Regions from separate parts of the Aureimonas mangrovi genome, predicted to be linked through region 2. Evidence: predicted binding sites of a transcription regulator. Region 2 holds the regulator's gene; the other holds the start of a gene.
The links. Region 2 encodes HrcA, which represses chaperone genes, less so after heat shock. Its sites were predicted from a motif close to GTTAGCACTCNCNNNNNGNGAGTGCTAAC; they were not measured.

Region 1 (15,135 bases), 1.2 Mb from region 2:
CTTCGTCGAGAAGACCGGAGAGAAGGTTCGCCGTCCCTTCCTTGCCGGGCTGGTCTTCCGTCGAGCCGCCGCCCTTGAAGGCGAAGCGCATGGCAACGAGCGGGTTGGTGTAGTCCTCGACGAGATAGGCGGTGATGCCGCCGGGGCTCGTCACCTCCTGGATCTCGATTGCGGCGGCGGGGCCTGCCGCGAGCGCCGTGGCCCCGAGCGTGACGACGAGCGCGGCCGAGAAGCGGACGAAGGGCATGCGAACAGTCATGAGCGGCGATCTCGTGTCGTGGGGGCGCACAGCTTCAGGCGCAAAAGGGCGAGCGATCAGGGCGCGCATCACATCTCGTCCGTCGAAGGCGCGCCCGTTTCGCCCCTTGCGGGTGCGCCGGCCGGAGCCCCTGCCGGGGCTGCCGCCTCGGCCGGCGCAACGGGCGTTGCGGCGCCGGGCTCGGGCAGGAGATAGCCGGTAACCGAGCGGTCGTAGCGCAGATACTCACGCGCGGCCGCGTTCACCTGGTCAACGGTCACGGCCTCGATGCGCGCCGGCCACTCCTCGACGTCCTCGATGGTGCGGCCGGTGGTCAGCGCCGCGCCGTAGCGGCGAGCAAGCGAGGTCTGGCTGTCGCGCTGATAGATCAGGGCGTTGCGCACGCGGTTCTTGGCGGCGGCGAGTTCGTCCTCGGTGATGCCGTCCGCGAGGATACGCTCGACCTCGGCCTCGATCGCGGCCTCGACGGCGTCGAGATCGGCCGTGCCGCGTGGCGTCCCGTAGGTCGCGAACTGGCCTTCCATCAGCGCATCGCCTGAATAGTAGGCGCCGACGCCGGCCGCGATCCCCTGTTCGACGACGAGCGCGCGGTAGAGCCGGCTCGTCGTGCCGCCGCCGAGAATGTCGGCGAGGATGTCCAGCGCCTCGCTCTCGCCAGGCTCGCCGGTGTTCTCGGACGGCGCCACATAGGCGGTCTGGACGGTCGGCTGCGTCACGCGCGGGTCGTTCAGCGTCACCGTGCGGCGGGTCAGCGCGATCGGCTCGACGGGGCGCACGCGTGGGCCGGGCTCGGCGCGCTGCTCCACCTGGCCATAGGTGCGCTCGGCCATCGCGCGGACCTGATCGGTGCTCACGTCGCCCGCGACAATCAGGACGGCGTTGGCGGGCGTGTAGTAGCGGTCGTAGAAGGCGATCGCGTCCTCGCGCGTCAGCCCTTCCATCTCGCTCTGCCAGCCGATGATCGGTGTCCCGTAGGGGCTGTTGGTGAACAGCGTCGCCTGCATGGCCTCTTGGAGCTGGGCGGCGGGATTGTTGCCGATGCGCATGCCGCGCTCTTCCAGGATGACGTCGCGCTCCGGGTCCACGGCCGCGTCGTCGAGCACGAGATTGCTCATCCGGTCGGCCTCGAAGCGCATCATCTCCTCGAGCGCGTCGACGGGCACCTGCTGGAAATAGGCGGTGTAGTCGTAGGAGGTGAAGGCGTTCTCCTCGCCGCCGATATCGGCGATGGCGGCGGAGAACTCGCCTTCCGAGTAGGTGGTCGTGCCCTTGAACATCAGGTGTTCGAGGAAGTGCGCGATGCCGGACTTGCCGGGCATCTCGTCGGCCGAGCCCACCTTGTACCAGACCATCTGCGTGACGATCGGCGCGCGGTGGTCGGGGATGACGACGACCTGAAGATCGTTGTCGAGCGTGAAGCTCTCGATCTGTGGCCGCAGGTCTTCCGCACGCTGCGCCGCCTCGCTGGCGTCGGAGGAGACGAGTTCGCCGTCTGCCTGAGCGGGGGCCTGAGCGGGTGCTTCGGTTGGTGCCTGTGCGGGCGTCTCCTGCGCCGAAAGCGGTCCGGCGGCGATGAGGAGCGCGAGAAGGCTGATGCCGGCGCGGGCGTTGATACGGTTCATGGCGTCGTCTTCATCCTCGTCGTCGTCGAACCTGACCCGCTCGGCGGGCGCGGCAGATATGGCCGAGCGGGAAGAAAGGCACCAATTACGTTTTTGTAAGGGCTCCTGCCCTCATTCGCCGGCTTTCTGCGGCGACAGGAAGCGGATCGCGCTCTCGCCCATCACGCGCTCGTCGAGAAGCCTGAAGCCGACGGGAAGCTCGAAGGTCGCGTCCTTCGCCTCTTCCAGCACCGCCAGTGCGCCGTCCTTCAGCCAGCCGCCCGCCAGCGCACAGGCCAATGCCTTCTCGCCCAGCCGCTTTCCATAGGGCGGATCGGCAAGGACGAGATCGAACGGCTCGAGCGTGCCCACGGGCCCGAGCGCACTCGCATCGCGCCGGAATATCTTGGTTCGGCCCTGCAGCCCGAGCGCGTGAGTGTTCTCGCGCAGGAGCCCGCGTCCTTCCACACCCTCTTCCACGAAGACGCAGAACCGCCCCCCGCGCGACAGCGCCTCGATGCCGAGAGCGCCGGTGCCGGAGAAGAGGTCCAGCACCCGCACACCTTCGAGATCGAAGTGCAGCCCGTGGGCGATGATGTCGAACAGGGCGCCGCGATGACGCTCCGAAGTCGGGCGGATGGCATCCGTCTTCGGCCCCGCAAGTGCGCGGCCCTTCAGGCTCCCGGCAACGATGCGCAGCAAGGCGGAACCGCCTCAGCGCTCGGGACGACGCGGCTTGTCGCCGCGCGGAGGCCGAGCCTCGGCCGGGCGCGGCTTGCGTGGGGCGCCGCCCGCGGCAGGCCGCGGCCCGCGCGAGACGCCGCCCTCGCCCCGCAGGCGGTCGCGCTCCTCGCGCTCGGCCTTCTTCTTCTCGCCCACGGCCCGCGCACCGGGTGCCATCCAGACATTGGCCGTACGCTTCGGCGCATCGGCAGGACGGCGCGCGGGACGCGCGTCATCGCCAGCGGACTTGTCTCCGAAGGACTTATCGCCGCGCGGGCCGAAGCTCTTGGGCTTGCGCTCGCCGAAAGGGCGATCGCCGCGCTCCGGGCGTGGACCACGATCCGGGCGCTCGCCGCGCGGGGCACGGTCCCCTCGCTCGCCCCGGTCGGCGCCGCGTGGCTGGCGCGTGTCGAGGCGGCCGAGGGCATCCTCGCGCTTGGCCGCGCCGAACTTCTTGCGGTTCGGCCTGCCGCCATCGGAGGCCGAGATCCACTCGCTCCTCGCAGAACCCTTGCGCTCGCCCGGCTCGGCCTTCTCGGACCGCTCGGCCTTCACCGGCTTGTTGGAGAAGGTGTTGACGATCGGGGCGTCGAAATCGGCGCCCGCCTCCTCGATCAGCCGCTCGCCGAGCTGGTCACGCAGCGTGCGTCCCTTGATCTCCATGACGGCGCCCTCGGCGAGTTCGCCGAGCTGGAACGGCCCGAAGGAGACGCGGATGAGCCGGTTCACCTCCAGCCCGAGATGGCCGAGGATGCGCTTGACCTCACGGTTCTTGCCCTCGCGAAGGCCGAGCGTCAGCCAGATGTTGGAGCCCTGCTCTTTGTCGAGCGTCGCCTCCACCGCGCCGTAGAAGACGCCGTCGATGGCAATGCCCTGGCGCAGTTCGTCGAGCTTGGCCTGCTCCACCCGGCCGTGCGCGCGCACGCGGTAGCGTCGCAGCCAGCCCGTCGCCGGCAGTTCGAGGACGCGCGCCAGCCCGCCGTCGTTGGTCAGGAGGAGGAGGCCTTCGGTGTTGATGTCGAGCCGCCCGACGGAGAGAACGCGCGGCAGGTCTTCCGGCAGGCGGTCGAAGACGGTCGGCCGCCCCTCCGGGTCGCGGTTGGTTGTGACGAGCCCGCCCGGCTTGTGGAAGAGCCAGAGGCGCGTGCGCTCGATCGCCGGCAACGGCGCACCGTCCACCTCGATGCGGTCGGACGGTTTCACGTCGACAGCCGGGCTGTCGAGAAGCTTGCCGTTCAGCCTCACGCGCCCGTCCGCGATCATGCCCTCTGCATCGCGGCGCGAGGCGATGCCCGCGCGCGCCAGCCGCTTGGCGATGCGCATCGAACCGTCACCGGCAGTCTCCCCGGACGGAGCGCGGTCATCGCGACGCGGACGCTCGTCGCGCATCGGGCGGTCTTCCCTCGCGGGGCGATCCTCACGGCGCGGACGATCGGAGAAGTTGCGCGGCTTGCGCTCGCCTCCCTCGCCGCTGCCCTCCGGGGCGATACGGCCATAGCTCTTCGGGCGCTTCTGCGAGCCGTCCACCTCGCGTCCGCCATGCGAAAACATGCCCCGGCTCTTCGGCACGAATCCCTTGCGCTCGCCGCGCTCCTCGCCCCCGGGGCGGTCTTCGCGCGGGCGAAAGGGCTTGCGCTCGGCCCGTTCGCCGCCATCGGCGCGCGCGCCTTCGCGTCGCTCGCGGACCGGCTTGTCGCCGGACGGGCGGCCACCGGCCCGGCTTTCTCCCGGCTTCCCGGATCGCTTCGGCCCGCCCGGCTTGAAATCGCCTTTCGATGCGCCGCCGGGCCCGCGGCCACGAGCGCCGCGTCGCTCGCCGTCTCCGCCGCGCTTGCCGTCGTCGTTGCCGCTCTTGTCGTCCATGGTCGTCTTGCCTCTTTTGCGGCGGTCTGTATCAGGTCGGAATCGTGTGAACGAGGGGAAAACGACGCGTCGTGCCACGCAACGGCTTCATGGAACAGGCGCTCGCGGAAGCTGCGCGCGCGGGCGAGCGCGGCGAGGTGCCGGTCGGCGCAGTGATCGTGCGCGGCGACGACGTCGTGGCGAGCGCAGGCAACGAGACGCGCGCGCGCAACGATCCGACCGCCCACGCCGAGATCGTGGCGATCCGCATGGCCTGCGAGGCGCTCGGCCAGGAACGGCTGACGGGTTGCGACCTCTACGTCACGCTGGAGCCCTGCGCCATGTGCGCGGGCGCCATATCCTTCGCGCGCATCCGCCGGCTGTATTACGGCGTTGCCGACGAGAAGGGCGGCGCGGTGGAGCACGGCTCGCGCTTCTTCTCGCAGGCCACGTGCCATCATTCGCCGGACGTCTATTCGGCCATTGCGGAGGCGCCGAGCGCAGCGCTTCTCAGGGACTTCTTCGCCGCGAGGCGCAGCGATTGATCCGGCAGCGAGCGATCAGAACGGCAGCGCGTTGCGGATTCGCTGGCCGATCGGCTGGGTGCCGCGCGAGCGCCGCTCCTTGATCTCCTCATCGACGCCCAGTTCACCGACGGGCGCCGAAGCCGAGGCCTGACGATATTCGACCGGCGGCTCGGTGAGGTAGCGACGCTGGTTCGTGTTCCCCTGCCGTGCGGCCTCGCGGGCGGCGGTGACGCGCTGGCCGACCTCGTTCAGCTCGCGCGGATCGATCCAGCTGCCGTCCTGTGCCGAACGCGAGATCGAGGAGAGCGGGGCGCGGTTGCCGCGCGAGCCGATTTCGACCGGCTCGACGGCAGCAGCGGCCGCCGCTGCCTGCTGCTCTTCCTCCACGACGGCACGCGGCGTCTGCGGCGGCGGAAGCTGGCCGATCTGGTCGGGGCGCACCAGTTCGGGGCGCTCCTCGTAGTTGATGCGCTCACGCGACGGCGAGCCGAAGGAGAACATGCCATCAACGTCGTTCAGAAGCTGCGCGCCGGACGTCGTGCCGGTGCCGTAGGTCGGCCCCATGCAGGCGGCGAGGGACAAGCCGCAGGTCGCGACGGCGGCGATGCGCAGCGTGGAATGCCTGTTGATGCTCATCGATCGTTTTCCCCATCGCATTGGCCGGCAGGCCGGAGGGCGCGCAAATTCATGCATCCCGCGCCCTCGCACCACAATCCGGCGAATTGCAGGCAAGCTATAAAGCGCCCGCCCCGCCCCTGCAATCCTGACGGCCTCAGGCCGGCGCGTAACCCAGCTCGCGCAGCGCGCCAGCGTCGCGCAGCGTCACGTCCGGATAGTCCGGATCGGCGCCGACATCCTCGGTGACCTTCCAGGAACGGGCGCATTTGCGGCCCAGTGCCGGCTGGTGGACAACGGCGATGCCGGGTGCATCGGGCAGGCGGAACGCCTCGCCGGGCGCCTCGCCCTGCCCAAGGGTGAAGCCGCTGGTGATCGCGATCTCTGCGAAGTCGACGCTCTCGACGAGCGCGCGCAGGGCCGCGTCGTCAATGTAGACCACCGGTGCCGATTCGAGCGAGGAGCCGATCTCCTTGGCCCGGCGCTTCTCTTCGAGCGCACCCATGACGACGCGGCGCACGCGGCGGATTTTCTGCCAGCGAGCGGCGAGCTCGGGTTCGCGCCAACCCTGCGGCGTTTTCGGGAACTGTTCGAGATGCACCGAGACGGCGTCCGGGTTCAGCGAGAGCCACGCTTCCTCCGTGGTGAAGGGCAGGAGCGGTGCCAGCCATTTCACCAGACGGTCGAAGATCAGCCGCACCACCTGCAGCGCCGCCTTGCGGCGTGTGGAGGACGGCGCATCGCAATAGAGCGCGTCCTTGCGCACGTCGAAATAGAAGGCCGAGAGCTCGACGACCATGAAGTCGATCAGCGTTCGCGCGATGCGCTTGAAGTCGAAGTTGTCGTAGCCCTTCTCGACCACCTCGCCGATCTCGGCGAGACGATGCAGCATCAGGCGCTCGAGTTCGGGCATCTCGGCGAGCGGCACGTCCTCGCCCGTATCGTGGGCGAGCGTGCCGAGCATCCAGCGGATCGTGTTGCGCAGCTTGCGATAGGCGTCGACATTGGTCTGGAGGATCGTCTTGCCGAGCCGAAGGTCCTCCGAATAGTCGGAAGAGACGACCCAGAGCCGCAGGATGTCGGCGCCCGACTGCTGGATCACCTCCTGCGGCGTCACGACGTTGCCAAGCGACTTCGACATCTTGCGCCCGTCCTCGTCCATGACGAAGCCATGCGTCAGAACCGCGTCGTAGGGCGCGCGGCCGCGCGTTCCGCAGGCCTCCAGGAGCGAGGAGTGGAACCAGCCGCGATGCTGGTCCGAACCTTCGAGATAGAGGTCGGCGGGCCATTTCAGGTCGGGCCGCTTCTCCAGGCAGAAGGCGTGGGTGGAGCCGGAATCGAACCAGACGTCGAGGATGTCGCGGACCATGGCCCACTTCGTGCCGTCATGCTCGTTGCCGAGGAAACGCTCCTTGGCTCCGTCCGCGAACCAGGCGTCAGCGCCTTCCTTGGCAAAGGCTTCAGTGATGCGGGCGTTCACCGCCTCGTCCTTCAGGACCTCGCCGTCCTCGTCGACGAAGACGCAGATCGGCACGCCCCAGGCGCGCTGGCGCGAGAGCACCCAGTCCGGCCGGTCGGCGATCATGCCGCGCAGGCGGTTCTGGCCGGAGGCCGGCACGAAGCGCGTCTCGTCTATGGCGCGCAGGGCACGGGCGCGCAGCGTGTCGTCGGCCTGCGCCGCGGCATCCAGCCCATACCCGCCGAGGTCCTTATCCATATGGACGAACCATTGCGGCGTGTTGCGGAAGATCACCGGCTTCTTCGAGCGCCAGGAATGCGGGTAGGAGTGTTTCAGACGGCCGCGGGCGAGCAGCATCCCCCGCGCCACCAGCGCATCGATCACGCGCTTGTTCGCATCACCCTTCTTGCCCTTGTCGTCGATGACGCGCGCCGGCCCGCCTTCCGCATCGGGGCCGAAGCCCGGCGCGTCCTTGGTGTAGAAGCCGTCATCGTCGACCGTGAAGGGGATCGCGGCGTCGATGCCGCGCGCTTCCAGCCCACGCCGGCTCGCCATCCATACGTCGAAATCCTCGCGGCCGTGGCTCGGCGCGGTGTGGACGAAGCCCGTACCCGCCTCGTCGGTGACGTGTTCGCCCTCGAGAAGAGGGACCGAGAAGCCGTAGCCTCCGGCGAGGCCGGCCAGCGGATGCTCGCAGACGAGGCCGGCGAGATCGCCGGGCGCAATATCGGCGAGGCGGCGGAAGCCGTCTTCCGGCACGCGCGCCTTCGCGAAGACATCCGAGGCCAGAGCGTCCGCAAGGACGTAGCGCTCCCCCTGCTTTGCCCAACGCGGGTGGTCGGCATCCTCCGGCGCGCTCACCTCGTAGAGGCCGTAGGAGACGCGGTCCGAAAAGGCTATGGCGCGGTTGCCCGGAAGCGTCCAGGGCGTCGTCGTCCAGATCACCACGAAGGCACCATCGAGCGGAGCGGCCTGCGAAACGCTGACGCTCGCCCCACCCTCCGCGTCACCGTGGAAGGCGGCAGGATAACCCTGCGGCACCGCCTTCAGATGAAACTTCACCCAGACCGTGTCGGACTCGTGGTCGTGATACTCGACCTCGGCCTCGGCGAGCGCGGTCTTCTCCACCACAGACCACATGATCGGCTTGGAGCCGCGATAGAGCTGTCCGCTCATCGCGAACTTCAGGAGTTCGCCCGCGATGACGCTCTCGGCCTCGAAGGCCATCGTCAGATACGGATCCTTGAAGTCGCCCTCGACACCGAGCCGGCGGAACTCGCGGCTCTGCTCGCCCACCCAGTGCGCGGCGAAGTCGCGGCATTCCTGGCGGAACTCGTTGACCGGCACCTCGTCCTTGTCGCGACCCTTGGCGCGGTACTGCTCCTCGATCTTCCATTCGATCGGCAGGCCATGGCAGTCCCAGCCGGGCACGTAATTGGCATCGTAGCCGCGCATCTGGAAGGAGCGCGTGATGACGTCCTTCAGGACCTTGTTGAGCGCGTGGCCGATGTGGAGATTGCCGTTGGCATAGGGCGGGCCGTCGTGCAGCACGTATTTCGGCCGCCCCTTCCCCGCCTCGCGCAGCTTCTTGTAGAGATCCATCCCGTCCCAGCGCTCGATCCATCTCGGTTCGGCCTGCGGCAGGCCCGCGCGCATCGGAAACTCCGTCTGCGGCAGGAAGAGCGTCTTGGAATAGTCGGGCGCGGTGTCGTTCTTGGTCATGGCGTCTTTTTCGCATCGCCGCCGGCGCGACGGGAAGGCGCCATGGAGCGGGTCAAACAGAAGGGCCCGGATGAAGCCGGGACGGATCGGTGCCCCGGTCCCGCTGCGCTTCAGAGCGAGGGCGAGACCGGGCGGCTAATTCGCGGCCGGCGGGCGGCGGGACATTCCGGGTCGTGACGCATCGCGTCTCTCTATCAATCGGCGGGCGGCCGATAAAGCATTTTCGAAAAGGCGATCGCCTCGTCGAGCGCCGACAAGGGAGCCGCACCAGCTAGAAGCTCGCGGGCGAGGGCCGCGTCGCGGTCCATCTGCGCGACGAGAGCGGGGACATCGTCGAAACGCTCCTCGCCGCGCAACCTCGCGAAGATGGAGATCGACAGCGCCTCGCCATAGAGGTCGCCGGCAAAATCGAAGAGATAGGTCTCGAACAGCGGCGCGCCGTCGTCGAAGGTCGGGCGGCGGCCGTAGCTCGCGACGCCATCGTGAAGGCTTCCGTCGGCGCGTCGAACGCGCACGGCATAGATGCCGTTCGCGAGAAGCTCCGGCGCATCCAGAACCATGTTGGCGGTCGGATAGCCAAGCGTGCGGCCGACCTTGCGGCCGTGGCCGACGGCGCCTTCGATCGTCCAGCGATAGCCGAGGAGGTGCGCTGCCGCATCCGCCTCGCCCTCGCTCAGAAGCGTGCGGATACGGCTGGAGGAAACCGCCGCGCCGCCCTCGTCATACGCCTCAACCACCTCGACCCCGAAACCGTGGCGACGGCCCGCCTCGGCAAGGTAGGCGGCATCGCCCGAGCGCCGCGCGCCAAACTGGAAGTCAAAGCCGACGACGACATCGCGCGCGCCGAGCCGCTGGACGATCGTGCCGGCGATGAAGTCTTCCGCCGAAAGCCCGGCATAGTCCCGGTCGAAAGGCTGCTCGACCACGGCATCGAAACCGAGTGCCGAAAAGAGCCGCGCCTTCACGGCGGCCGGGGTGAGGCGCGGCACCGGGTGGGCGGGGGCGAAGACCGTGCGCGGATGGGGCTCGAAGGTCAGCGCCACAAGCGGCGCGCCGCACTCGCGCGCGCTGGCTGCTGCCGTCTCGAGCACCGACTGGTGGCCGCGATGGACGCCGTCGAAATTGCCGATCGCCACGACGCCTCCGAGAAGAGCGCGCGGAAATGCCGCCTCCCCCTCGACGCGCACGAAATCGGCCTTCACGCTCATCGCAGGGCCGGCATCACGTAACGCGCGGTCAGTTCGCGCTCGGCGAGCGCTCCGTGCAGCGCCTGCATGTCGTCGCGGGCATGGGCGAGTTCGTCGCGGTGGATGCCCTCCTGGACGAAGAGGACGTCGGCGCCGATCGTCGCTCCGCCCTTCACGTCCGTGAACATGCCGTCGCCAATGCACAGGATGCGCGGCGAGGCGATGCCGAGCTTCTCCATCGCGACCTCGTAGATCGGGCGGTGCGGCTTGCCGGCCAGGCGCACGGTGCCGCCGAGCTCGGCATAGACCTGGCCGAGCGCACCGGCGCAGTAGATCAGCTTTTCGCCGCGATGCACCACGATGTCGGGATTGGCGCAGATCATCTCGATGCCCCGCCCGGCCGCGCGCCCGAGAACATCCGCGTAGTCGGCCGGCGTCTCGACCTCATCGTCGAAGAGGCCCGTCGCCACGATGGCCGACGCGTCCTCCTCGGCGACGAATTCGACGGCGAGACCTTCGAAGATGTCGCGATCGCGGGACGGGCCGATATGGAAGATGCGCGGCTCCGCGCGCTCGATCAAGCTGCGCGTCGCATCGCCCGACGTGACGATGTCGTCATAGGCTTCGCGGGTGACGTCGAGGGCGTCGAGCTGCGCGACCACCCCGCGTGAGAGACGCGGCGAATTGGTGATGAGGATGACCTTCGTGCCCGCCTCGCGTGCGGCGACGAGGGCGGCTTCCGCCTCAGGCGACTTCCGGACGCCATCGTGGACGACGCCCCAGACGTCGCAGAACAGCGCATCGTATCGCTGCGAGACTTCGCTCAGCGCGCCGATGGCCTCGACGTTAGGGGCGTGCGACATGAAAAATTCACCTTTGCGCGGCTTTGCGGGCGCGACGCCCGTGGCGAGGCGATAGATAGGCGCGCGCCCACGGTCAACCCGACACGCCGCGCCGGGGCTTCGTATGATGAGCTCTTGATCGAACCGCGCGTCGACCCGATTTGAGCGTCGAACAGGCCGGTGCCCGCCTTGACAATTCCGCCCGCCGAACCTTATCTCGCCGTTGCTAGCACTCGCAACCATCGAGTGCCAATCCTTGTATTCGGGCGTCGTGCCCGGAGGCATCAACGAGCGAAGGTTTGAATATGGCCAACGTGAACTTCCGTCCCTTGCACGACCGTGTGGTCGTTCGCCGTGTCGAGTCCGAGGCGAAGACGGCCGGCGGAATCATCATTCCCGACACCGCCAAGGAAAAGCCGCAGGAAGGCGAGATCGTCGCCGTCGGCGCCGGCGCGCGCGACGAGACCGGCAAGGTCAACCCGCTCGAGGTCAAGGCCGGCGACCGCATCCTGTTCGGCAAATGGTCGGGCACCGAGATCAAGCTCGGCGGTGAGGACCTCCTCATCATGAAGGAATCCGACATCCTCGGGATCGTCGGCTGATCCTTCGGCCGTTTCAAAGAACCCCTTTCAACGTCTAGCGGCGCCGTCCCCTACGAGGACGCGCCGAGGAGAGAACGAAAATGGCAGCCAAAGAAGTCAAGTTCGGCCGTGACGCGCGCGAGCGCATGCTGCGCGGCGTCGACATCCTCGCCGACGCGGTGAAGGTCACGCTCGGCCCCAAGGGCCGCAACGTCGTGATCGACAAGTCCTTCGGCGCTCCGCGCATCACCAAGGACGGCGTCTCCGTTGCCAAGGAGATCGAGCTCGAGGACAAGTTCGAGAACATGGGCGCCCAGATGGTGCGCGAAGTGGCCTCGAAGACCAACGACAAGGCCGGTGACGGCACCACGACCGCGACGGTCCTCGCTCAGGCGATCGTCAAGGAAGGCGCAAAGGCGGTTGCCGCCGGCATGAACCCGATGGACGTCAAGCGCGGCATCGATTCGGCCGTCGCCAAGGTCGTCGAGTCGCTGCTGGCCTCGGCCCGCTCGATCGACACCTCCGACGAGGTCGCCCAGGTCGGCACCATCTCCGCCAATGGCGAGAAGGAAATCGGCCAGATGATCGCCTCGGCGATGCAGAAGGTCGGCAACGAGGGTGTCATCACCGTCGAGGAAGCCAAGACCGCCGAGACCGAGCTCGAGGTCGTCGAGGGCATGCAGTTCGATCGCGGCTATCTGTCGCCGTACTTCGTGACCAACGCCGAGAAGATGGTCGCCGAGCTCGAGGATCCGTACATCCTCCTGCACGAGAAGAAGCTCTCCAACCTCCAGGCGATGCTGCCGGTCCTCGAGGCCGTCGTGCAGTCGGGCAAGCCGCTCGTCATCATCGCCGAGGACGTCGAGGGCGAGGCTCTGGCCACGCTCGTCGTCAACAAGCTGCGTGGCGGCCTGAAGATCGCGGCAGTCAAGGCGCCGGGCTTCGGCGATCGCCGCAAGGCGATGCTCGAGGACATCGCGATCCTCACGGGCGGTCAGGTCATCTCCGAGGATCTCGGCATCAAGCTCGAGAACGTCTCGCTCGACATGCTCGGCCGCGCCAAGAAGATCTCGATCACCAAGGAAAACACCACCATCGTCGATGGCAACGGTGATGCCGAGGGCATCAAGGCCCGCGTCGGCCAGATCAAGGGCCAGATCGAGGAGACCTCGTCCGACTACGATCGCGAGAAGCTCCAGGAGCGTCTGGCCAAGCTCGCCGGCGGCGTCGCGGTGATCCGCGTCGGCGGGGCGACCGAGGTCGAGGTCAAGGAGAAGAAGGATCGCGTCGACGACGCCCTCAACGCGACCCGCGCGGCCGTAGAGGAAGGCATCGTCCCGGGCGGCGGCGTCGCTCTCCTGCGCGCTTCCAACGCGGTCGACCTGAAGGGCGAGAACGCCGATCAGGACGCCGGCATCGCGATCGTCCGCAAGGCGCTCCAGGCTCCGATCCGTCAGATCGTGACGAACGCGGGCGACGAAGGTTCCATCGTCGTCGGAAAGCTGCTCGAGAACGCCTCGGCCAGCTACGGCTACAACGCCCAGACGGGCGAGTATGGCGACATGATCCAGTTCGGCATCGTCGATCCGGTCAAGGTCGTTCGCTCGGCCCTGCAGGATGCGGCTTCGGTCGCCGGCCTGCTCGTCACCACCGAGGCGATGATCTCGGAAGCCCCGAAGAAGGACGGCGGCGCGATGCCGGCGATGCCGGGCGGCGGCATGGGCGGCATGGGCGGCATGGACTTCTAAGAACCCGAAGGGTTCTGGAAGGCCGTAAAGCCGCCCATCACCAAAGGTGCCGAAACCGGGAAAACCCGGTTTCGGGTGGCGGCATGGACTTCTAGGAACCCGAAAGGGTTCTGGAAGGCCGTAAAGCCGCCCATCATTAAAGGTGCCGAAACCGGGAAAACCCGGTTTCGGGTGGCGTCATGGACTTCTAGGAACCCGAAGGGGTTCTGGAAGGCCGTAAAGCCGCCCATCATTAAAGGTGCCGAAACCAGGAAAACCCGGTTTCGGGTGGCGGCATGGACTTCTAGGAACCCGAAAGGGTTCTGGAAGGCCGTAAGCCTCCCGCGAGATAAGAAGCCCGGCGGATCGCTCCGCCGGGCTTCTTCCGTTTGACGGCTCTCTATTGTGAAATTTAGTCGGCAGGAAATCCGGGGCAGTCCAGCCCGCTGAAGCGTCGCAGGCGCAGGAGCGATGCCTGCTCGATCGACTAGGCATGGAAATCGTCCTCGTAATCGATCCGCTATGCGAAATACGGCTCTGGCTCGGCAATGCTCAAGCCGCGTGCCTCCGGTTCCGGCAAGAAAGCCTTTTTCCGATCGAGACAGAGGATACACGAAAATGGTGGCGCGCGGGCGCCTCTTAGCCTCCTATCGGCCGACCTCTTCCAGCTCGCAGAGACCGCATGCAGGACTTTCTCCTCTTCTTCGCCGTCGGCATCCTCGCCCAACTCATAGACGGCGCACTCGGCATGGCCTACGGCGTGATCTCCTCCACGGTGCTGCTGTCCTTCGGCGTCTCGCCGGCGGCCGCCTCGGCCTCGGTCCACGCCGCCGAACTCTTCACGACGGCTGCTTCCGGCACGGCGCATGTGTACAACCGAAACATCGACTGGAAGCTCTTCTGGCGTCTCGTTCCCTTCGGCATCGTCGGCGGCGTCCTCGGCACCTATGTCCTGACGAGTTTCGACGGCGCGGCGATGCGCCCCTTCGTGGCCGCCTACCTCACCTGCATCGGCGTCTATCTGATCATACGCTCCTTCACGCATCGGCCCTCGAAGCCCGTGCGTGCGGCCGTCGTGCCGCCGCTGGCTGCGGCCGGCGGCTTTCTGGACGCGGCCGGCGGTGGCGGCTGGGGCCCGATCGTCACGACGGGTCTTCTCGGTGCAGGCGGGCAGCCGCGCTACGTCATCGGCACCGTGAACACAGCCGAGTTCCTCGTCACGCTGTCGGTCTCCCTCGCCTTCCTCTTCTCGCTCCTCACCGGCCACTGGGAGGAAGCAGACGACCTGTCCACCCACGCACTGGCAGTGGCCGGCCTGATCGCCGGCGGGGTCATCGCCGCGCCCTTCGCCGGCTACATCGTGCGCATCCTGTCGACAGACACGCTTCTGCGCCTCGTCGGCAGCCTCATCTGCATTCTCGGCATCACGCAGGTTTGGGGAATTCTGTCGGGATCGTAATCTTCCAGCGGGAACCGGCCCCCTCCTTTCCCGTTTTCCTGACATGACGGCACGCCGACGCGGCAGAGCCGGGATTTACGGAGAAAGACCATGGTCGACAGCAACCAGATCAAGGGCGGCGCCAAGGAAGTGGGCGGCAGGGTCAAGGAGGCCGCCGGCAAGGCGGTGGGCAACGAGCGCATGCAGGCCGAAGGCATGGCTGACCAGGCCGAGGGCAAGACCCAGAAGAACTACGGCAAGGTCAAGGACGCTGTGAAGGATCAGGTCAACCGCTAAGCCAGCCTATCCGGACATCAAGAGGCCGTCCCTTCGGGGCGGCCTTTTCCGTGCGCGGAATGCGGGTTCCGCCCTCCCCTTCTCCATGCTAATTCGCGCTCGCGCCGGCCTTTGCGGGCCACGCGTGTGTCGAGCACGGGAAGGACAGGACATGAGCGGAACGAGACGCGAGACCGATTCCATCGGCGCCATCGAGGTGGCCGACGATCGTTATTGGGGCGCGCAGACGGAGCGTTCGCTCAACAATTTCAAGATCGGCACCGACCGCCAGCCAATCGCTGTCATCCACGCTCTCGCCACGGTTAAGAAAGCAGC
Region 2 (15,135 bases):
ACGCCAGTCACGGCGGTCTTCGCGGACCTCGCGTCGGACATCGCCGCGATCGAGGCCGCGATAGCGATCACGGTCGCGGTAGAAGGAGCGCCCACGATAGTGGTTGTCCCAGTAATTGCCGAACTGGAAGGAGATGACGGGCGCATTGAACCGCTCGACGACCCGCGTGCCGGTGTAGCGGGTGCCGCCGTAGGACTGGGCGAGGTAGTTGGACGACATCCAGCCGCGCAGGCCGGCATAGGTGACGTCGCACCAGGAGCGGTTGGACAGGCACCCGTGCACGTTCACGCTGGCACCACCGCGCACGACATCGACGGCTGGATAGGCGGTGGAGGGCCCGGAGCGCAGATTGACGTTGGTGGTGGCGACGGCTGGGGCGGCGGATGCCACGGCCGGAACGAGCAGTGCGCCGACAATCAGGAGCGGGCGCAGGAAGGTCTTCGACATGGGGTTACGTCTCCTTCGGGGACGAAGCGTTGATCCGTGACCCGAGAAAAACCACGCCCTGCCCGAACGGTTGCCGAACGCAGCGTTCAGCCGGCGTTCAGACGATCGAGGAGGCCCGTCAGCGCTTCGCCTCGACCGCATCCCAGAACAGCGCAGCGATATCGGCCCCGCCGAAGCGCTTGACCTCGCGGATGCCGGTCGGGGAGGTGACGTTGATCTCGGTCAGATAGTCGCCGATCACGTCGATCCCGACGAAAATCTGGCCTCGTTCCTTGAGGGCGGGGCCGATGCGCTCGCAGATCTCGCGCTCGCGGGCCGTCAGCTCGGTCGCCTCAGCGCGCCCGCCGACATGCATGTTGGATCGCGCATCGGTCTCCGCCGGCACGCGGTTGATCGCCCCGACCGGCTCGCCATCGATGAGGATGATGCGCTTGTCGCCCTTCCGCACGTCCTTCAGGTAGCGCTGGACGATGAAGGGCTCCCGGAACAGGAGCGCGAAGGTTTCCATGAAGGAGGTGAGGTTGCGGTCCTCGCGCGTCAGGTGGAAGACGCCGGCGCCGCCATTGCCGTAGAGCGGCTTCATCACGATCTCACCGTGCTCGGCGCGGAAGGCAGCGACCTCCGCCGGATCCTTGGTGATCAGCGTTTCCGGCATCAGGTCGGTGAACTCGGTGACGAAGATCTTCTCGGGCATGTTGCGCACCCAGGCCGGGTCGTTGACCACGAGCGTCTTCGGGTGGATGCGCTCCAGGAGGTGCGTCGAGGTGATGTAGTTCATGTCGAAGGGCGGGTCCTGGCGCAACAGCACCACGTCCATCGTCGAGAGGTCGACGCGCGCGGGCTCGCCCAGCGTGAAGTGCTTTCCCTGTTCCTCACGGAGGTTCATCGCCTCGACCCGCGCCGAGACGACGCCGTCGCGGAAGGTCAGGCGATCGGGCGTATAGTGAAAGAGCTCGTGCCCCCGGCGCTCGGCCTCGAGGCACAGGGCGAAGGTCGAATCGCCCTTGATGGTGATCGAGGAGACATGGTCCATCTGGACCGCGACCTTCAAAGCCATGACTTCACGTCCTTCGCTGCGCGATGCTGGCCCTTGCGGTACTCAAGCGCGCCGGCTGCCGCAAGTCAGATCGCGAGCTGCTGGCCCATCTCCACGACGCGGTTGGTCGGCAGGCGGTAGAACTGCGTGGCATCGGCCACCTGCCTGTAGAGCGCGATGTAGAGCCGATCCTGCCAGTTCGGCATGCCGCGGTGGGCGAGCGCGCGCAGCGAGCGGCGCGACAGGAAGAACGAGGTCTGCATGATCTCGAACTTCAGCCCCTGGCGCTTGGCGAGCGCGAGCGCGGCCGGCACGTTCGGCTCCTCCATGTAGCCGAAGGTGACGGTCACGCGCTTGAAGCGGTCGTCGATCGGCTCGATCAGGAGGCGGTGCTCGGCGGAGACGCGCGGCTTGTTGGCCGTCTTGACCGTCAGGATCCAATTCTGCTCGTGCAGCACGCCGTTGTGCTTGATGTTGTGCAGGAGCGAGGACGGGGCGATCAAGGGATCGCCCGACATGAAGACTGCGGTTCCGGGCGCCGTCGCGGGCTTGGAGCGCCGGAGCATCGCGCACAGTTCCTCCAGCGGCACCGCATCGCGCGCGGCCTTCTCCTGGACGAGGCGCGTGCCGCGCACGAAGGTGCCCATCGCCAGAAGCAGCACCAGCGCGAGGCCGACGGGCACGTAGCCGCCGGCGACGAACTTCGTGAGATTGGCACCGAAGAAGACGAACTCCAGCGCCACGATCGGCACCATCACGGCGGCGATGCGCAGGGAGGACCAGTTCCAGGCACGGCGGAACACGACGATGGCGAGGATCGACGTCGCCAGCATGTTGCCGGCGACGGCAATGCCGTACGCCCCGGCCAGCTCGCTCGACGTTCCGAAGAAGAGCACCAGCGCGATCACGCCGAGGAAGAGGAGGAGGTTGACCTTCGGGATGTAGATCTGGCCGACATGCTCGGCCGAGGTGTGGCGCACCTCCATGCGGGGCAGGAGGCCGAGCTGCACCGCCTGATGGGTGAGCGAGAAGGCGCCGGTGATGACGGCCTGCGCGGCGATCACCGTCGCCATCGTGGCGAGCACGACGAGCGGAAGCAGCATGGAGGCCGGGGCGAGGAGGTAGAACGGGTTCTCCAGCGCCTGCGGCTGCGACAGGATCAGCGCCCCCTGCCCCAGATAGTTGAGCGCGAGCGCCGGGAACACCACCGTGCTCCAGGCGAGTCGGATCGGCCCGCGCCCGAAATGGCCGAGATCGGCATAGAGGGCTTCGGCGCCCGTGACGGCGAGGAAGACCGTGCCGAGGATGGCGAGCGAGACGAGCCCGTGCTCGCGCACGAAGGAGAGCGCCGCCAGCGGGTTGACGGCCGCCAGGATCTGCGGCGCGTCGAAGATGTGCCAGAGCCCGAGCCCCGCCAGTACCACGAACCAGAGAAGGGTGATCGGGCCGAACAGCCGCGCGATATGCGCCGTGCCATAGGCCTGCGCGGCAAAAAGCGCGGTGAGGATGACGAGCGTCAGCGGCAACGCCCAGGCGCCGACCTGCGGTGAGACGAGCTTGAGGCCTTCCATCGCCGACAGAACCGAAATGGCCGGGGTGATCAGCGCATCGCCGTAGAAGAGCGAGGCCGCGACCATGCCGACGGCCAGAAGCGCCGTGGAGCGGCCGGCGTAGCGCTGCGCGAGCGCCAGCAGCGTCAGGACGCCGCCCTCGCCGTTGTTGTCGGCCTTCAAGATGAGGGCGACGTATTTCAGCGAGACGACGATCGTCAGCGTCCAGAGGAGCAGCGAGACGACGCCGATCACCTCCGCCTGCGATATGCCGTCCTCGGCCGCGTGCAGGAGCGATTCACGCAAGGCGTAGAGAGGGCTGGTGCCGATGTCGCCGTAGACGACACCGATGGAGCCGAGCGTGAGCGCGGCGAAGCTCGGCCGTTCGGACGATGCATCGTCCGTGGCGAGAAGGGGGCTGACCGACATGGGTCTTGATCTCGGAAAGATGAGGCGGCGGTCCGATCGTCGGACGGCGTGCTGCGCCTGATGCCTCGGGTTGGGGCCGATGAATGCTTGCCGTGGGCCGCGATCGACCGTCGCGCCATTGTGCCTTCGATGGAGATGCGGCGTAACAACGCTCGCTCAGGGGCGCGGTTCCCACGCGCCGGCCAGATGGCGGGGCCAACGGCGCGGCAGGACTGCGACGATATCGAAGCGGAGGGATATGTGGTGGGCATCCGGTTGGCGCGCAAGCCAGAGATCGGCCGCAGCCTCGATGCGCCTGCGTGAGGCGGGCGTCACGGCATCGATCGCCAAGGCGAGGCTGCCGCGCGCCTTGACCTCGACGATCGCCACCGTCGAGCCGCGCCGGGCGACGAGGTCGATCTCGCCGAGCGAGGTGCGGTGTCGCATTTCGATGATGCGATAGCCCTTCAGGCGCAACGCCCAGGCGGCAAGACGTTCCGCACGATGCCCCTTGGCGAAGAAGCGTCGCCGTCGATCGGCGCCGGCCTTCAATCCTTCGCCTTCAGCGCGAGTGCCATGGCGTAGAGCTCGCGCTTGGGCAGCCCCGTAAGCCTCACGGCCTCGGCGGCAGCCTGCGCGGGCTTCATCTCGGCCAGAAGCCCGGCGAGGATCGCCTCGGCGTCGGCGCCCTCCGCAGCTTCCTCGGCGGCCGGCGGGCCGACGCAGACGACGATCTCTCCGCGCACGCGCTCCATAGCGTCGAAGGCGGCGGCGAGTTCGGACAGGGCGCCGCGATAGACGGTCTCGTGCATCTTCGTCAGTTCGCGGCAGACAGCCGCGGGACGGTCGCCGAGGACGCCGGCCATGTCATGAAGGCCGGCGGCGACGCGATTGGGCGATTCGAAGAAGATCAGCGTGCCCGGCACGCGTGCCAGCGCTTCCAGGCGTTTGCGCCGCGCCGTCTCCTTGCTCGGCAGGAAGCCGGCGAAGAAGAAGGCGTCTGACGGCAGGCCGCTGGCGAGGAGCGCGGCCAACGGGGCGGAGGCGCCCGGCACGGGCACGACAGCGATCCCCGCCTCCAGCGCACGCTCGACGAGCCGGAAGCCGGGATCGGAAACGAGGGGCGTGCCGGCATCCGATGCCAGCGCGACCGACTTGCCGGCCGTCAACTCGGCCAACAGCGCCTCGCCGGCTGCCGCCTCGTTGTGCTCGTGATAGGAGACGGGCCGCCGGTCGATGGCGAAACGCTGCAGGAGCTTGGCGGTGACACGCGTATCCTCGCAGGCCAGGATGTCGGCGCCGGCCAGGACCTCCAGCGCCCGCAGCGTGATGTCCGAGAGGTTTCCGATGGGCGTCGCGACGAGATAGAGGCCCGGCGCGGGGCGCGGGGCCGGCACGGATTGCCCGCGAAGCAGGAAGGAAGGAGGACGCGCCTCGCTCATGCCGGGCGGGGCGCCCAGAGGATGACGGCGGCGCCGACGAGGCAGAGCGCCGTTCCGGCGAGGTCGAAGCGATCGGGCATGGCGCGCTCCACGAGCCAGAGCCACATCAGGGATGCAAGGATATAGACCCCGCCATAGGCGGCATAGGCGCGGCCCGCATGGGCGGCGTCGACCTGCGTCAAAAGGAAGGCGAAAAGGGCGAGCGCCGCCATTCCGGGCGCCAGCCACAGGATCGAGGCGCCCTGCCGCCACCATGCCCAGAAGGCGAAGCAGCCGGCGATCTCGGCGAGCGCCGCGCCCCCATAGAAGACAAAGCTCACGCCAGATCCGCCACGACGGCGTCCAGCACCAGCATGCCGGCTGGCGTCGCGCGGATGCGGTCCCGGCCAAGGCGTTCGATCATGCCGTGACGTTTGAGATCGGCCTCGACGACGGGATCGACGTCGCGCCCCGTCAGCGAACGCCAGCGCTTGAGGTCGAGCCCTTCCACGAGCCGCAAACCCATCAGCAGCATCTCGTCGGCCTGCTCCGAAGGGCCCAGCGGCTCGTCGTCGGCGATGCCCGCGTCCCAGTCCTCGACCATCTTCAGCCAAGTCTCGGGATGCTTCTCGTTGGAGAGCGCGTGGCGCAGCCCGTCCGCGCCCTCGAGGCGGCCGTGCGCACCGGGGCCGATGCCGGCATACAAGCCATAGCGCCAGTAGGTGAGGTTGTGGCGCGATTCCGCGCCCGGCACCGCGTGGTTGGAAATCTCGTAGGCCGGCAGGCCACGCGCCGCCGTCAGGCGCTGCGTCGCCTCGTAGAGATCGGCCGAAAGGTCGCCGTCCGGCACGACGAGCTTGCCCGCCTTGTGCAGGGCGTAGAAGGCGGTGCCTTCCTCGATCGTCAGCTGGTAGAGAGAGAGATGGTCGGCGGCCAGATCCATCGCGCGGGAAAGCTCGGTCTCCCAGGCCTCCACCGTCTGGTCGGGGCGCGCGTAGATCAGGTCGAAGGAGAGACGCGGGAAAATCTCTCGCGCGAGCCTGATGGCGCCGAGCGCCTGATCGACGTCATGCAGCCGGCCGAGACGCCGCAGGTCGGGATCGTTGAGCGCCTGCACGCCGAGAGAGACGCGGTTGACGCCGGCCGCGCGATAGCCGCGAAAGCGCTCCGCCTCCACCGAGGAGGGATTGGCCTCCAGCGTGATCTCCGCCCCGTCCTCCACGGTCCAGTTGGCGGCAACGGCCTCGAGGATGGCGGCGACCGTTCCCGGCTCCATCAGCGAGGGCGTGCCGCCGCCGAGGAAGATCGACGTCACGCGCTGGCCGGGCGAGCGGCGCGCCATCTCGGCGATCTCGCGCGCGAAGGCGGCGACGTAGCGCTTCTGGTCCACCGGCTGGTGGCGAACGTGGGAATTGAAGTCGCAATAGGGGCATTTGGCCGCGCAGAACGGCCAGTGGACGTAGACGCCGAAGCCCGGATCGCCGGCTGGCGGCGTGAAAGGACGGATCGCCGTCAGCTTGCCCGTGTGCGCGTTCATGAGACGCCGAGCGCCTCCTTCGCGAAGAGCCGAAAGGCGCGGGCGCGATGCGAGAGAGCGTGCGCCTGTCCGGGCGCCCAGCCGTGCTTCTCCTCCGCGCTCATCTCGCCGAAGGTGCGCTCTTGGCCTTCCGGCCGGAACATCGGATCGTAGCCGAACCCGAGCGCGCCGCGTGGCGGCCAGACGAGCGTTCCCTCGATCTCGCCACGGAAAAGGCGCGTCGCGCCGTCCGGGGTCGCGAGACACAGGACGGCGACGAAGCGGCCGGTGCGGTCGGCGGAGCGTTCGAGCTTCTCGTTCACCTGCGCCATCGCCCTGGCAAAGTCCTTGTTCGGCCCGGCCCAGCGGGCCGAATAGATGCCGGGATCGCCGCTGAGCGCATCGACCGCGAGGCCGGAATCGTCCGACAGAGCGGCAAGGCCCGTCGCGCGGGCCGCGGCCAGCGCCTTGATCTGCGCGTTCTCCTCGAAGGTCGAGCCGGTCTCCTCGGGCTCGGGCAGGCCCTTGTCGGCCGCCGAGACGACCTCGAAGCCGAGCGGCCCGAGAAGATCGCGGAATTCGGCGATCTTGCCGGCGTTGTGGCTCGCCACGAGTAGCGGCCCGGCCTCGGGATCGAGAAGCGTCATGTCGTCCGTCCGTTCCACGAGAAGCGTTGTCGCTCCTCGAAATAGCCTCAGCCTTGCGCGAGCGCCTCGCGCTGCTTGTCCACCAGCGTCGCGATGCCGGCCTTGGCGAGGCCGAGGAGCGCCTGCAGCTCGGCCTCCGAGAAGGGCTCGCCCTCGGCCGTGCCCTGGATCTCCACGATGCCGCCCCGCCCGGTCATGACGAAATTGGCGTCGGTGCCGGCAGAGGAATCCTCCAGATAGTCGAGATCGAGCACCGGCGTGCCGTCGTGGATGCCGCAGGAGATGGCGGCGACGTGGTCCTTCAGGACCCTATCGCGCTTGACCATGCCGCGGGTCTCCATCCACGCAAGACAGTCCGCCAGCGCGACGAAGGCGCCCGTGATGGAGGCCGTGCGCGTGCCGCCATCGGCCTGCAGGACGTCGCAGTCGAGCGAGATCTGGCGCTCGCCGAGCGCTTCGAGATCGACCACGGCGCGCAGGGAGCGGCCGATCAGGCGCTGGATCTCCTGCGTGCGGCCGGACTGCTTGCCGGATGAGGCCTCGCGGCGCATGCGCTCGTGCGTGGCGCGCGGCAGCATGCCGTACTCGGCCGTCACCCAGCCGCGACCGGAATTCTTCAGCCATCCCGGCACGCGCTCCTCGAGGCTCGCCGTGCACAGGACGTGCGTGTCGCCGAACTTGACGAGGCAGGAGCCTTCCGCGTGGCGCGAGAAGCCCCGCTCGAGGGACACGTCGCGCAATTGGTCGCTGGCGCGTTTGGAAGGCCGCATAAGGGTCTCGCTTCGATCTTTCGGGTCCGGGATGGGCGCTCCTTAACGCTTCACGCCGCTGTGGGCAAAGGAATTGCGTTACCTTGCGCGCTTGGCGCCGGGGCACGGCGTTCCTATAGTCTGGTCATGGCGTTCACGGCGCAGTTTTCGGGCAATCACAACAGGCTGGCAGGGCTCGCGGCGCCTCACCCGCTGGATGAGCGCGCGCGCGAGATCTTTCGGCTGATCGTCGACACCTATCTGGAATCGGGCGAGCCGGTGGGCTCGCGCAACCTTTCGCGCCTCCTGTCGACCGCGCTCTCGCCGGCCTCGATCCGCAACGTGATGAGCGATCTCGAGCAGCTCGGCCTCATCTACGCACCGCACGTCTCGGCCGGCCGCCTGCCGACGGAGACCGGCCTTCGCTTCTTCGTCGACGCCTTCCTGGAAACCGGCGATATGGGTCCGGGCGAGCGCGACGAGATCGAGGAGAAGGCCCGCGCGATGGGCGACGGGCGCGGTGTCGAGACACTGCTCACAGAGGCGAGCCAGCTTCTCTCCGGGCTGTCGCGCGGGGCCGGCCTGGTGGTCACCGCCAAGTCCGACCTTCGGCTGAAGCACATCGAGTTCATCCGGTTGGAGCCGACAAGGGCGCTCGCCGTCCTCGTCGGCGAGAACGGCGACGTCGAGAACCGCATCGTCGAACTGCCGGCCGGCGTCACCGCCTCGCAGCTCGTGGAGGCCGGCAATTTCCTCAACGCCCATGTCGTCGGGCGCACCATCGGCGAGGCGCGTGCCAGCGTCGAGACGATGAAGGTCGAGACGGCGAGCGCTCTCGACGCGCTGTCGCGCGAACTCGTGGAGGCCGGCCTCGCGGTCTGGTCCGGGGCGGCGCAGGGTCAGCCCTCCCGGCTCATCGTCCGCGGGCGCGCCAACCTTCTGGAGAATGTCACGGCAAGCGAGGATCTCGAACGGCTGCGGCACCTGTTCGACGATCTGGAGACGCAGAACTCCATCGTGGAACTCCTCGACCTCGCCGAGACGGGCAACGGGGTTCGCATCTTCATCGGCTCGGAGAACAAGCTCTTCTCCCTGTCCGGCTCCTCCCTGGTCATCGCGCCCTATACGGACGGCGCCGAGCGCGTTGTCGGGGCTGTCGGCGTCATCGGGCCGACGCGGCTGAACTATCGGCGCATCGTGCCGATGGTCGACTACACCGCCCGTCTCGTCTCGCGTCTACTCGGCGAGGGCGGCGCGCCCGGTCGTCCCCCATCGCGGCCTTGATTTCGGTCGTTGCGCGTTCGATATCGGGGACGAAAATCATCACGCCCCGCTCCCGAACGCCCGGACAGAACCGACCGGCGCCCAAGACGCGGGACGACACAAGCGGAGTTTCCTGACGCGATGACGACGAGCGACATTCGGAACAGCCAGCGCCCCGACCATCAGGCCGAAACGGGCGAGCCGATGGCGACCGAGGGCGCGCGCCAGGCGGGCGAAGAGGCCGCCACCGGCGAAGCCGGCGCGTGGGCCGAGGGCGCGGCGGAGGCAGACCGGGCGCGCATTGCCGAGCTCGAGGCCGAGAACGCCGACGTGAAGGACCGCCTCCTGCGCCTCGCAGCCGACATGGAGAACCTGCGGCGGCGCACCGAGCGCGAGATCAAGGACGCCCGCCAGTTCGCGGTCGCCAATTTCGCGCGGGACATGCTGGCCGTCGCCGACAATCTCGACCGGGCCCTCGCCGCTTTGCCCAAGGATGCGCACGAGACCGGCGATCCCGGCTATGCCGCGCTCGTCGAGGGGGTCGAGATGACCGGCCGCTCGATGCTCTCCTCGCTGGAGCGCCACGGCGTGAAGAAGCTCGAGCCGCAGGGCCAGCGTTTCGATCCGAATTTCCATCAGGCCATGTTCGAGGTCCCGGACGGGAGCATCCCCGCCGGCACCGTCGTCCAAGTGGTGCAGGATGGCTACGCCATCGGCGAGCGCGTGCTGCGCCCCGCGATGGTCGGCGTCTCCAAGGGCGGCGCCAAGCCGGGCCTCTCGCCCAAGCCCGGCGTGCCGGACGAAAGCACCAAGGACGCCTGAGGCATTCAGGCGACGCGAAATCGAAGGCGGCCGTCGGCCGCCTTTCTCTTTAGAGCGCCACGCGTCCTCTCGAACACGCATAGGTCGCTCCAGTGCCGATGCAGTGGGTATGGCCGCGCGCCCGCCGCGCCATATCTTCTGCCGCGTTGCAGCGGCACCAGAAGAGGCAGGAACATGCGGCTTGAAGGCAATGTCGCCATCGTCACCGGCGCGGCATCGGGCATCGGGAAGGCCATCGCGAAACACTACGCCGCCGAGGGCGCGCGCGTGGCGATCGCCGACCTCAACGGCGAGGCGGCCCGCGCCGCTGCCGACGAGATCGGCACCAACGCGATCGGCCTGACGATGGACGTCACCGACGAGGCGGCCGTGAACGCCGGCGTCGAGGAGACCGTGAAGCGCTTCGGTCGCATCGACACGATGGTGGCGAACGCCGGCATCCAGATCGTCCACCCGATCGAGGACTTTCCCTTCGAAGAGTTTCGCAAGGTGGTGGACATCCATCTCCATGGCTCGTTCCTACTCACCAAGGCCTGCGTGAGGCACATGTATCCGCAGAAGTCGGGCTCACTGATCTACATGGGCTCTGTGCACAGCCACGAGCCGTCGGCGTTGAAGAGTGCCTATGTCGCGGCCAAGCACGGCATTCTCGGCCTGTGCAGGGTGATGGCGAAGGAAGGCGGCAAGCACGGCGTACGCTCCAACATCATCTGCCCCGGCTTCGTGAAGACGCCGCTCGTCGAGAAGCAGATCCCGGAACAGGCGCGCGACCTCGGCATTTCCGAGAAGGACGTGGTGGAGAAGGTGATGCTGGGCCGCACGGTCGACGCGGAGTTCACGACGGTCGAGGACGTGTCCGAAATCGCGGTTTTTCTCGCCGGCTTCGGCTCCAACGCGCTGACGGGCCAGTCCATCATCCCCAGCCATGGCTGGTACATGGGCTGACCGTCCGCCCAGCCCCAATGGAGCACTGACATGGAAATCGTCGCCATCCAGCCGATCGTCGCCCTGATCGCCGGCATCCTGATCCTCGTGATCCCGCGCCTGCTCAACATCATCGTGGCGCTCTACCTGATCTTCATCGGGCTCGTCGGTCTCTTCCCGAACCTCTTCTCGTGACCGCAGCGCCGTTGCAGGACAAGTCGCGCGCCGGAAAGCCCCGGATCCTAGTCCTCGGCGGTGGGTCCGGTGGACTGGAACTCGCCTCGCAGATCGCACGGCAGGGCGACTTCGAGACAGTGCTGGTCGACCGCCAGCCTGCCCATGTGTGGAAGCCGCGCCTGCACGAAGTCGCGGCAGGCACGGTCGCGACGTCGCTGGCGGAGATCTCGTTCTACCTTCTCGCCAATCTTCGCGGTTTCCATTTCGAGCAGGGCGAGGTGGTCGAAATCGACCGCGATGCGAGGCGCGTGACGCTCGGCGTCATGACGGACACCGATGGGCGCGAGCTCGCGGCCGCCCGCACTCTGGACTACGACATCTGCGTCGTAGCGCTTGGCGGCAAGACGCCCGATTTCGGCACGACGGGCGTTGCAGAGAACGCGGTACGCCTCGACGGCCCGGAGGATGCCGAGGCCTTCCGACGCCGCTTCATCGCCAAGATGATCGCGGCGCGTGAAACGGGTCTGCCGGCCGAAGTGGTGATCGTCGGCACCGGCGCGACCGGCACGGAGCTCGCCGCCCATCTGCGGCGTTCCGAACGCGGCTTCCGTCGCGAGCAGGTCGGCGGCGGGGGTGGGAAGCTTCTTTCTGTTACGCTGATCGAGGCAGCCCCTCAGATCATGCCGGGCATCGACGACGATCTGCGCGCGCAGATCGTCCAACGCCTGCGCGCGCTCGACGTGAAGATGGTGACGGACGCGGAAATCTCGGAGGTGACGCCGACCGAACTGCGCACGGTGAAGGGCGAGACCTGGCCCAGCGACCTGACGGTCTGGGCGGCGGGCCTCGCAGCGACGCCGCTTCTGAAGCGCCTCTCCGACTTCGAAGTCGACGGCAAGGGCCGCATCGTCGTCGACGAGAGGCTGCGCTCGACCGTCGACAGCCGCATCTACGTTCTCGGCGATTCGGCCGCCTTCACGCCGCCGGGAGAGGAGAGGCCGCTGCCGCCGACCGCGCAGACCGCGAGCCAGCAGGCAGCACATCTGGCAAAGGCCTTGCCTGACGTCCTGAAAGGCAAAACCCCCCCGCCCTTCCGGCACGAAGACAAGGGGCGCCTCGTATCGCTCGGCCGCGCCGGCACGGTGGGGCGCGTCGGCTTCTCCAGGCGCGACGATCTCCTGATCAAGGGCACTTTCGCGCTGGCCGCCTATCACGGATTGGAGCGCCAGCACCAATGGCGCGTTCTGGGTCGTCTGCGGGGCAGCGTGGCGATCCTCGCGGACCTCGTCTCTCCAGCCAAGGGCCCGGCGCTCAAGCTGCACGCGGACTGAAGAAGGCGATGATGGAGATCGAAGGCGGCTGTCACTGCGGCGCGGTTCGATATCGCGCGACGATCGATCCCGAGACGGTGAGCGTGTGCCACTGCACCGACTGTCAGCGCCTCAGCGGCTCACCGTTCCGCGTCAGCGTGCCGGCCGATCGTTCGACCATCGAACTGACCGGAACGATGCCACGGGTCTATGAAAAGCGCGCCGACAGCGGCAACGTGCGACGCCAGCACTTCTGCGGGACATGTGGTGCGCCGCTCTTTTCCAGCGGCGATGAGGATGGTGGTGTCTGGGCGATCCGCTGGGGCTCGATCGACGATCGCACCGGTCTCGAGCCGAGGCGCCAGATCTGGTGCGATTCAGCGCTGCCGTGGATCGGTGGCACCGGCAGGCTGCCCGGCAAACCTCATGACGACTGACGGCTAGCCGCGCTCGTCGGTATCGGGATCGGGAATCTCTTCCTCGGTGCCGGGGATCACATAGGAGCCCGAAAGCCAGCGGTTAAGGTCCACCGCCTTGCAGCGCGGCGAGCAGAACGGATAGGTCGCCCGCTCCGAAGGCCGGCCGCATTCCGGGCACTCGCGACGGGGGCGCAGCGGCGTCACCTTGTCGCCGACCGGGCCGTTCATGCCGGCTCCTGCTCATCGGCTCCCGTCAGCGAGGGCGCGGTGCGAAAGCCTTCCCCCTCCAGAAGCGACAGCGTCTCGTAGAGCGGCAGGCCGACGACGTTGGTGTAGGAGCCAACAAGGCGTACGACGAAGCCGCCGGCGAGGCCCTGAATGGCGTAGCCGCCGGCCTTGCCGCGCCATTCGCCCGAAGCTAGGTAGCGCTCGATATCCATCTTCGTCAGCCGCTTGAAGCGCACGCGCGTCTCCACCAGCCGCTGGCGCAAGCGCCCCTGCGGCGTGACGAGGCACACGCCCGTATAGACACGGTGCGTGCGGCCTGAAAGCGTTCGCAGATTGGCGAGCGCATCCTCCTCCAGCTCGGCCTTGGGCATGATGCGCCGGCCGACGGAAACGACGGTGTCGGCTGCGAGCACGTAGCGCCCGTCTCCCTCGCCGACTGTGTTCAACGCGGCCGCGGCCGCCTCGGCCTTGGCCTTCGAGAGGCGCTTGGCCAGCGAGCGCGGGTGCTCGGAACGCTCGGGCGTCTCGTCGAGATCGGCCGGCATCAGGCGCTCGGGCTCGATGCCCACCTGCTGGAGCAGTTCCAGCCGGCGCGGCGAGCCGGAGGCGAGGACGAGGTACCGCGGGCGCGAAGCCATGACGCGCTGCCTCGCCGCTACTTGAAGCGGTAGGTGATGCGGCCCTTCGTCAGATCGTAGGGCGTCATCTCGACGAGAACCTTGTCACCCGTCAGCACGCGGATGCGGTTCTTGCGCATGCGCCCGGCCGTGTGGGCGATGATTTCGTGATCGTTCTCGAGCTTGATGCGGAAGGTCGCGTTCGGAAGCAGTTCCGTGACCGTTCCGGGAAATTCGAGAACCTCTTCTTTCGCCATGCGTGTTCAGACCTTGAGCTTGGAAGGGACCGGGCGCCCGCAAGCGCCGGCCCGGCGTGCGTCGAGGGTGCCTTGCGGCCCGATCGAAGCGTGAAGAAAACAGAATTTGGCCCTCAATCGGCTTTTCGGGCCGAAAAAGCAAGCGTCAGCCCGAGATGCGCTCGACCTCCGCCCCGCAGGCGCTCAGCTTTTCCTCCAGCCGCTCGAAGCCGCGATCGAGGTGATAGACGCGGTTGACCTCCGTCTCGCCCTCGGCGACGAGACCGGCGATGACCAGCGAGACCGAGGCTCGAAGGTCCGTCGCCATCACCGGCGCGCCCTTGAGCTGTGCCACGCCCTCAACCCGCGCGACCTGCCCGGCGAGCGAGATCTTCGCACCGAGGCGAGCGAGTTCCTGGACGTGCATGAAGCGGTTCTCGAAGATCGTCTCGGTGATCGAGGAAACGCCCTGCGAGCGCGTCATCAGCGCCATGAACTGCGCCTGAAGGTCGGTCGGGAAGCCGGGGAACGGATCGGTTGTCACGTCGACGGGCTGGATGCCGTTGCCGTTGCGCACGACGCGGATGCCGTTCTCGACCTCGGTGATCTCGGCGCCGGCCTGGCCCAGCGTCTCGAGTGCGGCCGTCAGGAGGCTGGCGCGCGTGCCCTCCAGCGTCACGTCGCCGCCCGCCATCGCGGCGGCGATCGCGTAGGTGCCGGTCTCGATGCGGTCCGGCAGGACGCGGTGGCGGGCGCCCGAAAGGGCTGTCACGCCGTCGATCGTGATGGCGGAGGTGCCCGCGCCCGTGATCTTCGCGCCCATCGCGTTCAGGCAATCGGCCAGATCGACGATCTCGGGCTCGCGCGCCGCGTTCTCGATGACGGTTTCGCCCTTGGCGAGCGAGGCGGCCATCAGCATCACGTGCGTGGCGCCTACCGAGACCTTCGGGAAGCGGAAGCGATTGCCGACGAGGCCGCCCTTGGCCTCGGCGACGACGTAACCCGCCTCGATGTCGATCGTCGCGCCGAGGGCGCGCAGGCCGTCGATGAACAGGTCCACCGGCCGCGTGCCGATGGCGCAGCCGCCGGGCAGCGAGACCTTGGCCTTGTGACAGCGCGCCAGGAGCGGGCCGATGACCCAGAAGCTCGCACGCATCTTGGAGACCAGCTCGTAGGGCGCGGTGGTATCGACGATGGTGCGGGCGTTGAAGTGGATCGTGCGCCCGCTCGCGGGATCGTGCGCGAGGCGCTTGCCGGTGACGGAATAGTCAACGCCGTGATTGCCGAGGATGCGGATGAGCTGCTCGACATCGGCCAGATGCGGCACGTTCTCCAGCGTCAGCGTGTCGTCAGTCAGGAGCGAGG

Region 1: a site for HrcA is predicted at 11,003-11,031, ahead of groES (co-chaperone GroES). Genes of this name have one in related genera too.

The regions. Positions count from the first base shown of each region.
Region 1 is NZ_CP059692.1:1,136,744-1,151,878, reverse strand. Features, by position in the region: gene H1343_RS05385 (M16 family metallopeptidase) at 1-259, opposite strand, end outside; gene H1343_RS05380 (M16 family metallopeptidase) at 328-1,881, opposite strand; gene rsmD (16S rRNA (guanine(966)-N(2))-methyltransferase RsmD) at 1,993-2,559, opposite strand; gene H1343_RS05370 (pseudouridine synthase) at 2,575-4,446, opposite strand; gene H1343_RS05365 (nucleoside deaminase) at 4,536-4,970, shown strand; gene H1343_RS05360 (hypothetical protein) at 4,986-5,588, opposite strand; gene ileS (isoleucine--tRNA ligase) at 5,725-8,748, opposite strand; gene H1343_RS05350 (bifunctional riboflavin kinase/FAD synthetase) at 8,943-9,956, opposite strand; gene H1343_RS05345 (TIGR01459 family HAD-type hydrolase) at 9,953-10,798, opposite strand; gene groES (co-chaperone GroES) at 11,083-11,379, shown strand; gene groL (chaperonin GroEL) at 11,460-13,106, shown strand; gene H1343_RS05330 (sulfite exporter TauE/SafE family protein) at 13,768-14,544, shown strand; gene H1343_RS05325 (CsbD family protein) at 14,635-14,820, shown strand; gene fumC (class II fumarate hydratase) at 14,972-15,135, shown strand, end outside.
Region 2 is NZ_CP059692.1:3,451,713-3,466,847, forward strand. Features, by position in the region: gene H1343_RS16675 (SH3 domain-containing protein) at 1-447, opposite strand, end outside; gene gshB (glutathione synthase) at 566-1,504, opposite strand; gene H1343_RS16685 (potassium transporter Kup) at 1,570-3,462, opposite strand; gene H1343_RS16690 (YraN family protein) at 3,619-3,993, opposite strand; gene rsmI (16S rRNA (cytidine(1402)-2'-O)-methyltransferase) at 3,990-4,883, opposite strand; gene H1343_RS16700 (YnfA family protein) at 4,880-5,203, opposite strand; gene hemW (radical SAM family heme chaperone HemW) at 5,200-6,399, opposite strand; gene rdgB (RdgB/HAM1 family non-canonical purine NTP pyrophosphatase) at 6,396-7,025, opposite strand; gene rph (ribonuclease PH) at 7,073-7,795, opposite strand; gene hrcA (heat-inducible transcriptional repressor HrcA) at 7,922-9,058, shown strand; gene grpE (nucleotide exchange factor GrpE) at 9,242-9,859, shown strand; gene H1343_RS16730 (3-hydroxybutyrate dehydrogenase) at 10,034-10,804, shown strand; gene H1343_RS16735 (DUF3096 domain-containing protein) at 10,835-10,978, shown strand; gene H1343_RS16740 (NAD(P)/FAD-dependent oxidoreductase) at 10,975-12,291, shown strand; gene H1343_RS16745 (GFA family protein) at 12,303-12,707, shown strand; gene yacG (DNA gyrase inhibitor YacG) at 12,711-12,917, opposite strand; gene H1343_RS16755 (Maf-like protein) at 12,914-13,555, opposite strand; gene infA (translation initiation factor IF-1) at 13,573-13,791, opposite strand; gene murA (UDP-N-acetylglucosamine 1-carboxyvinyltransferase) at 13,937-15,135, opposite strand, start outside.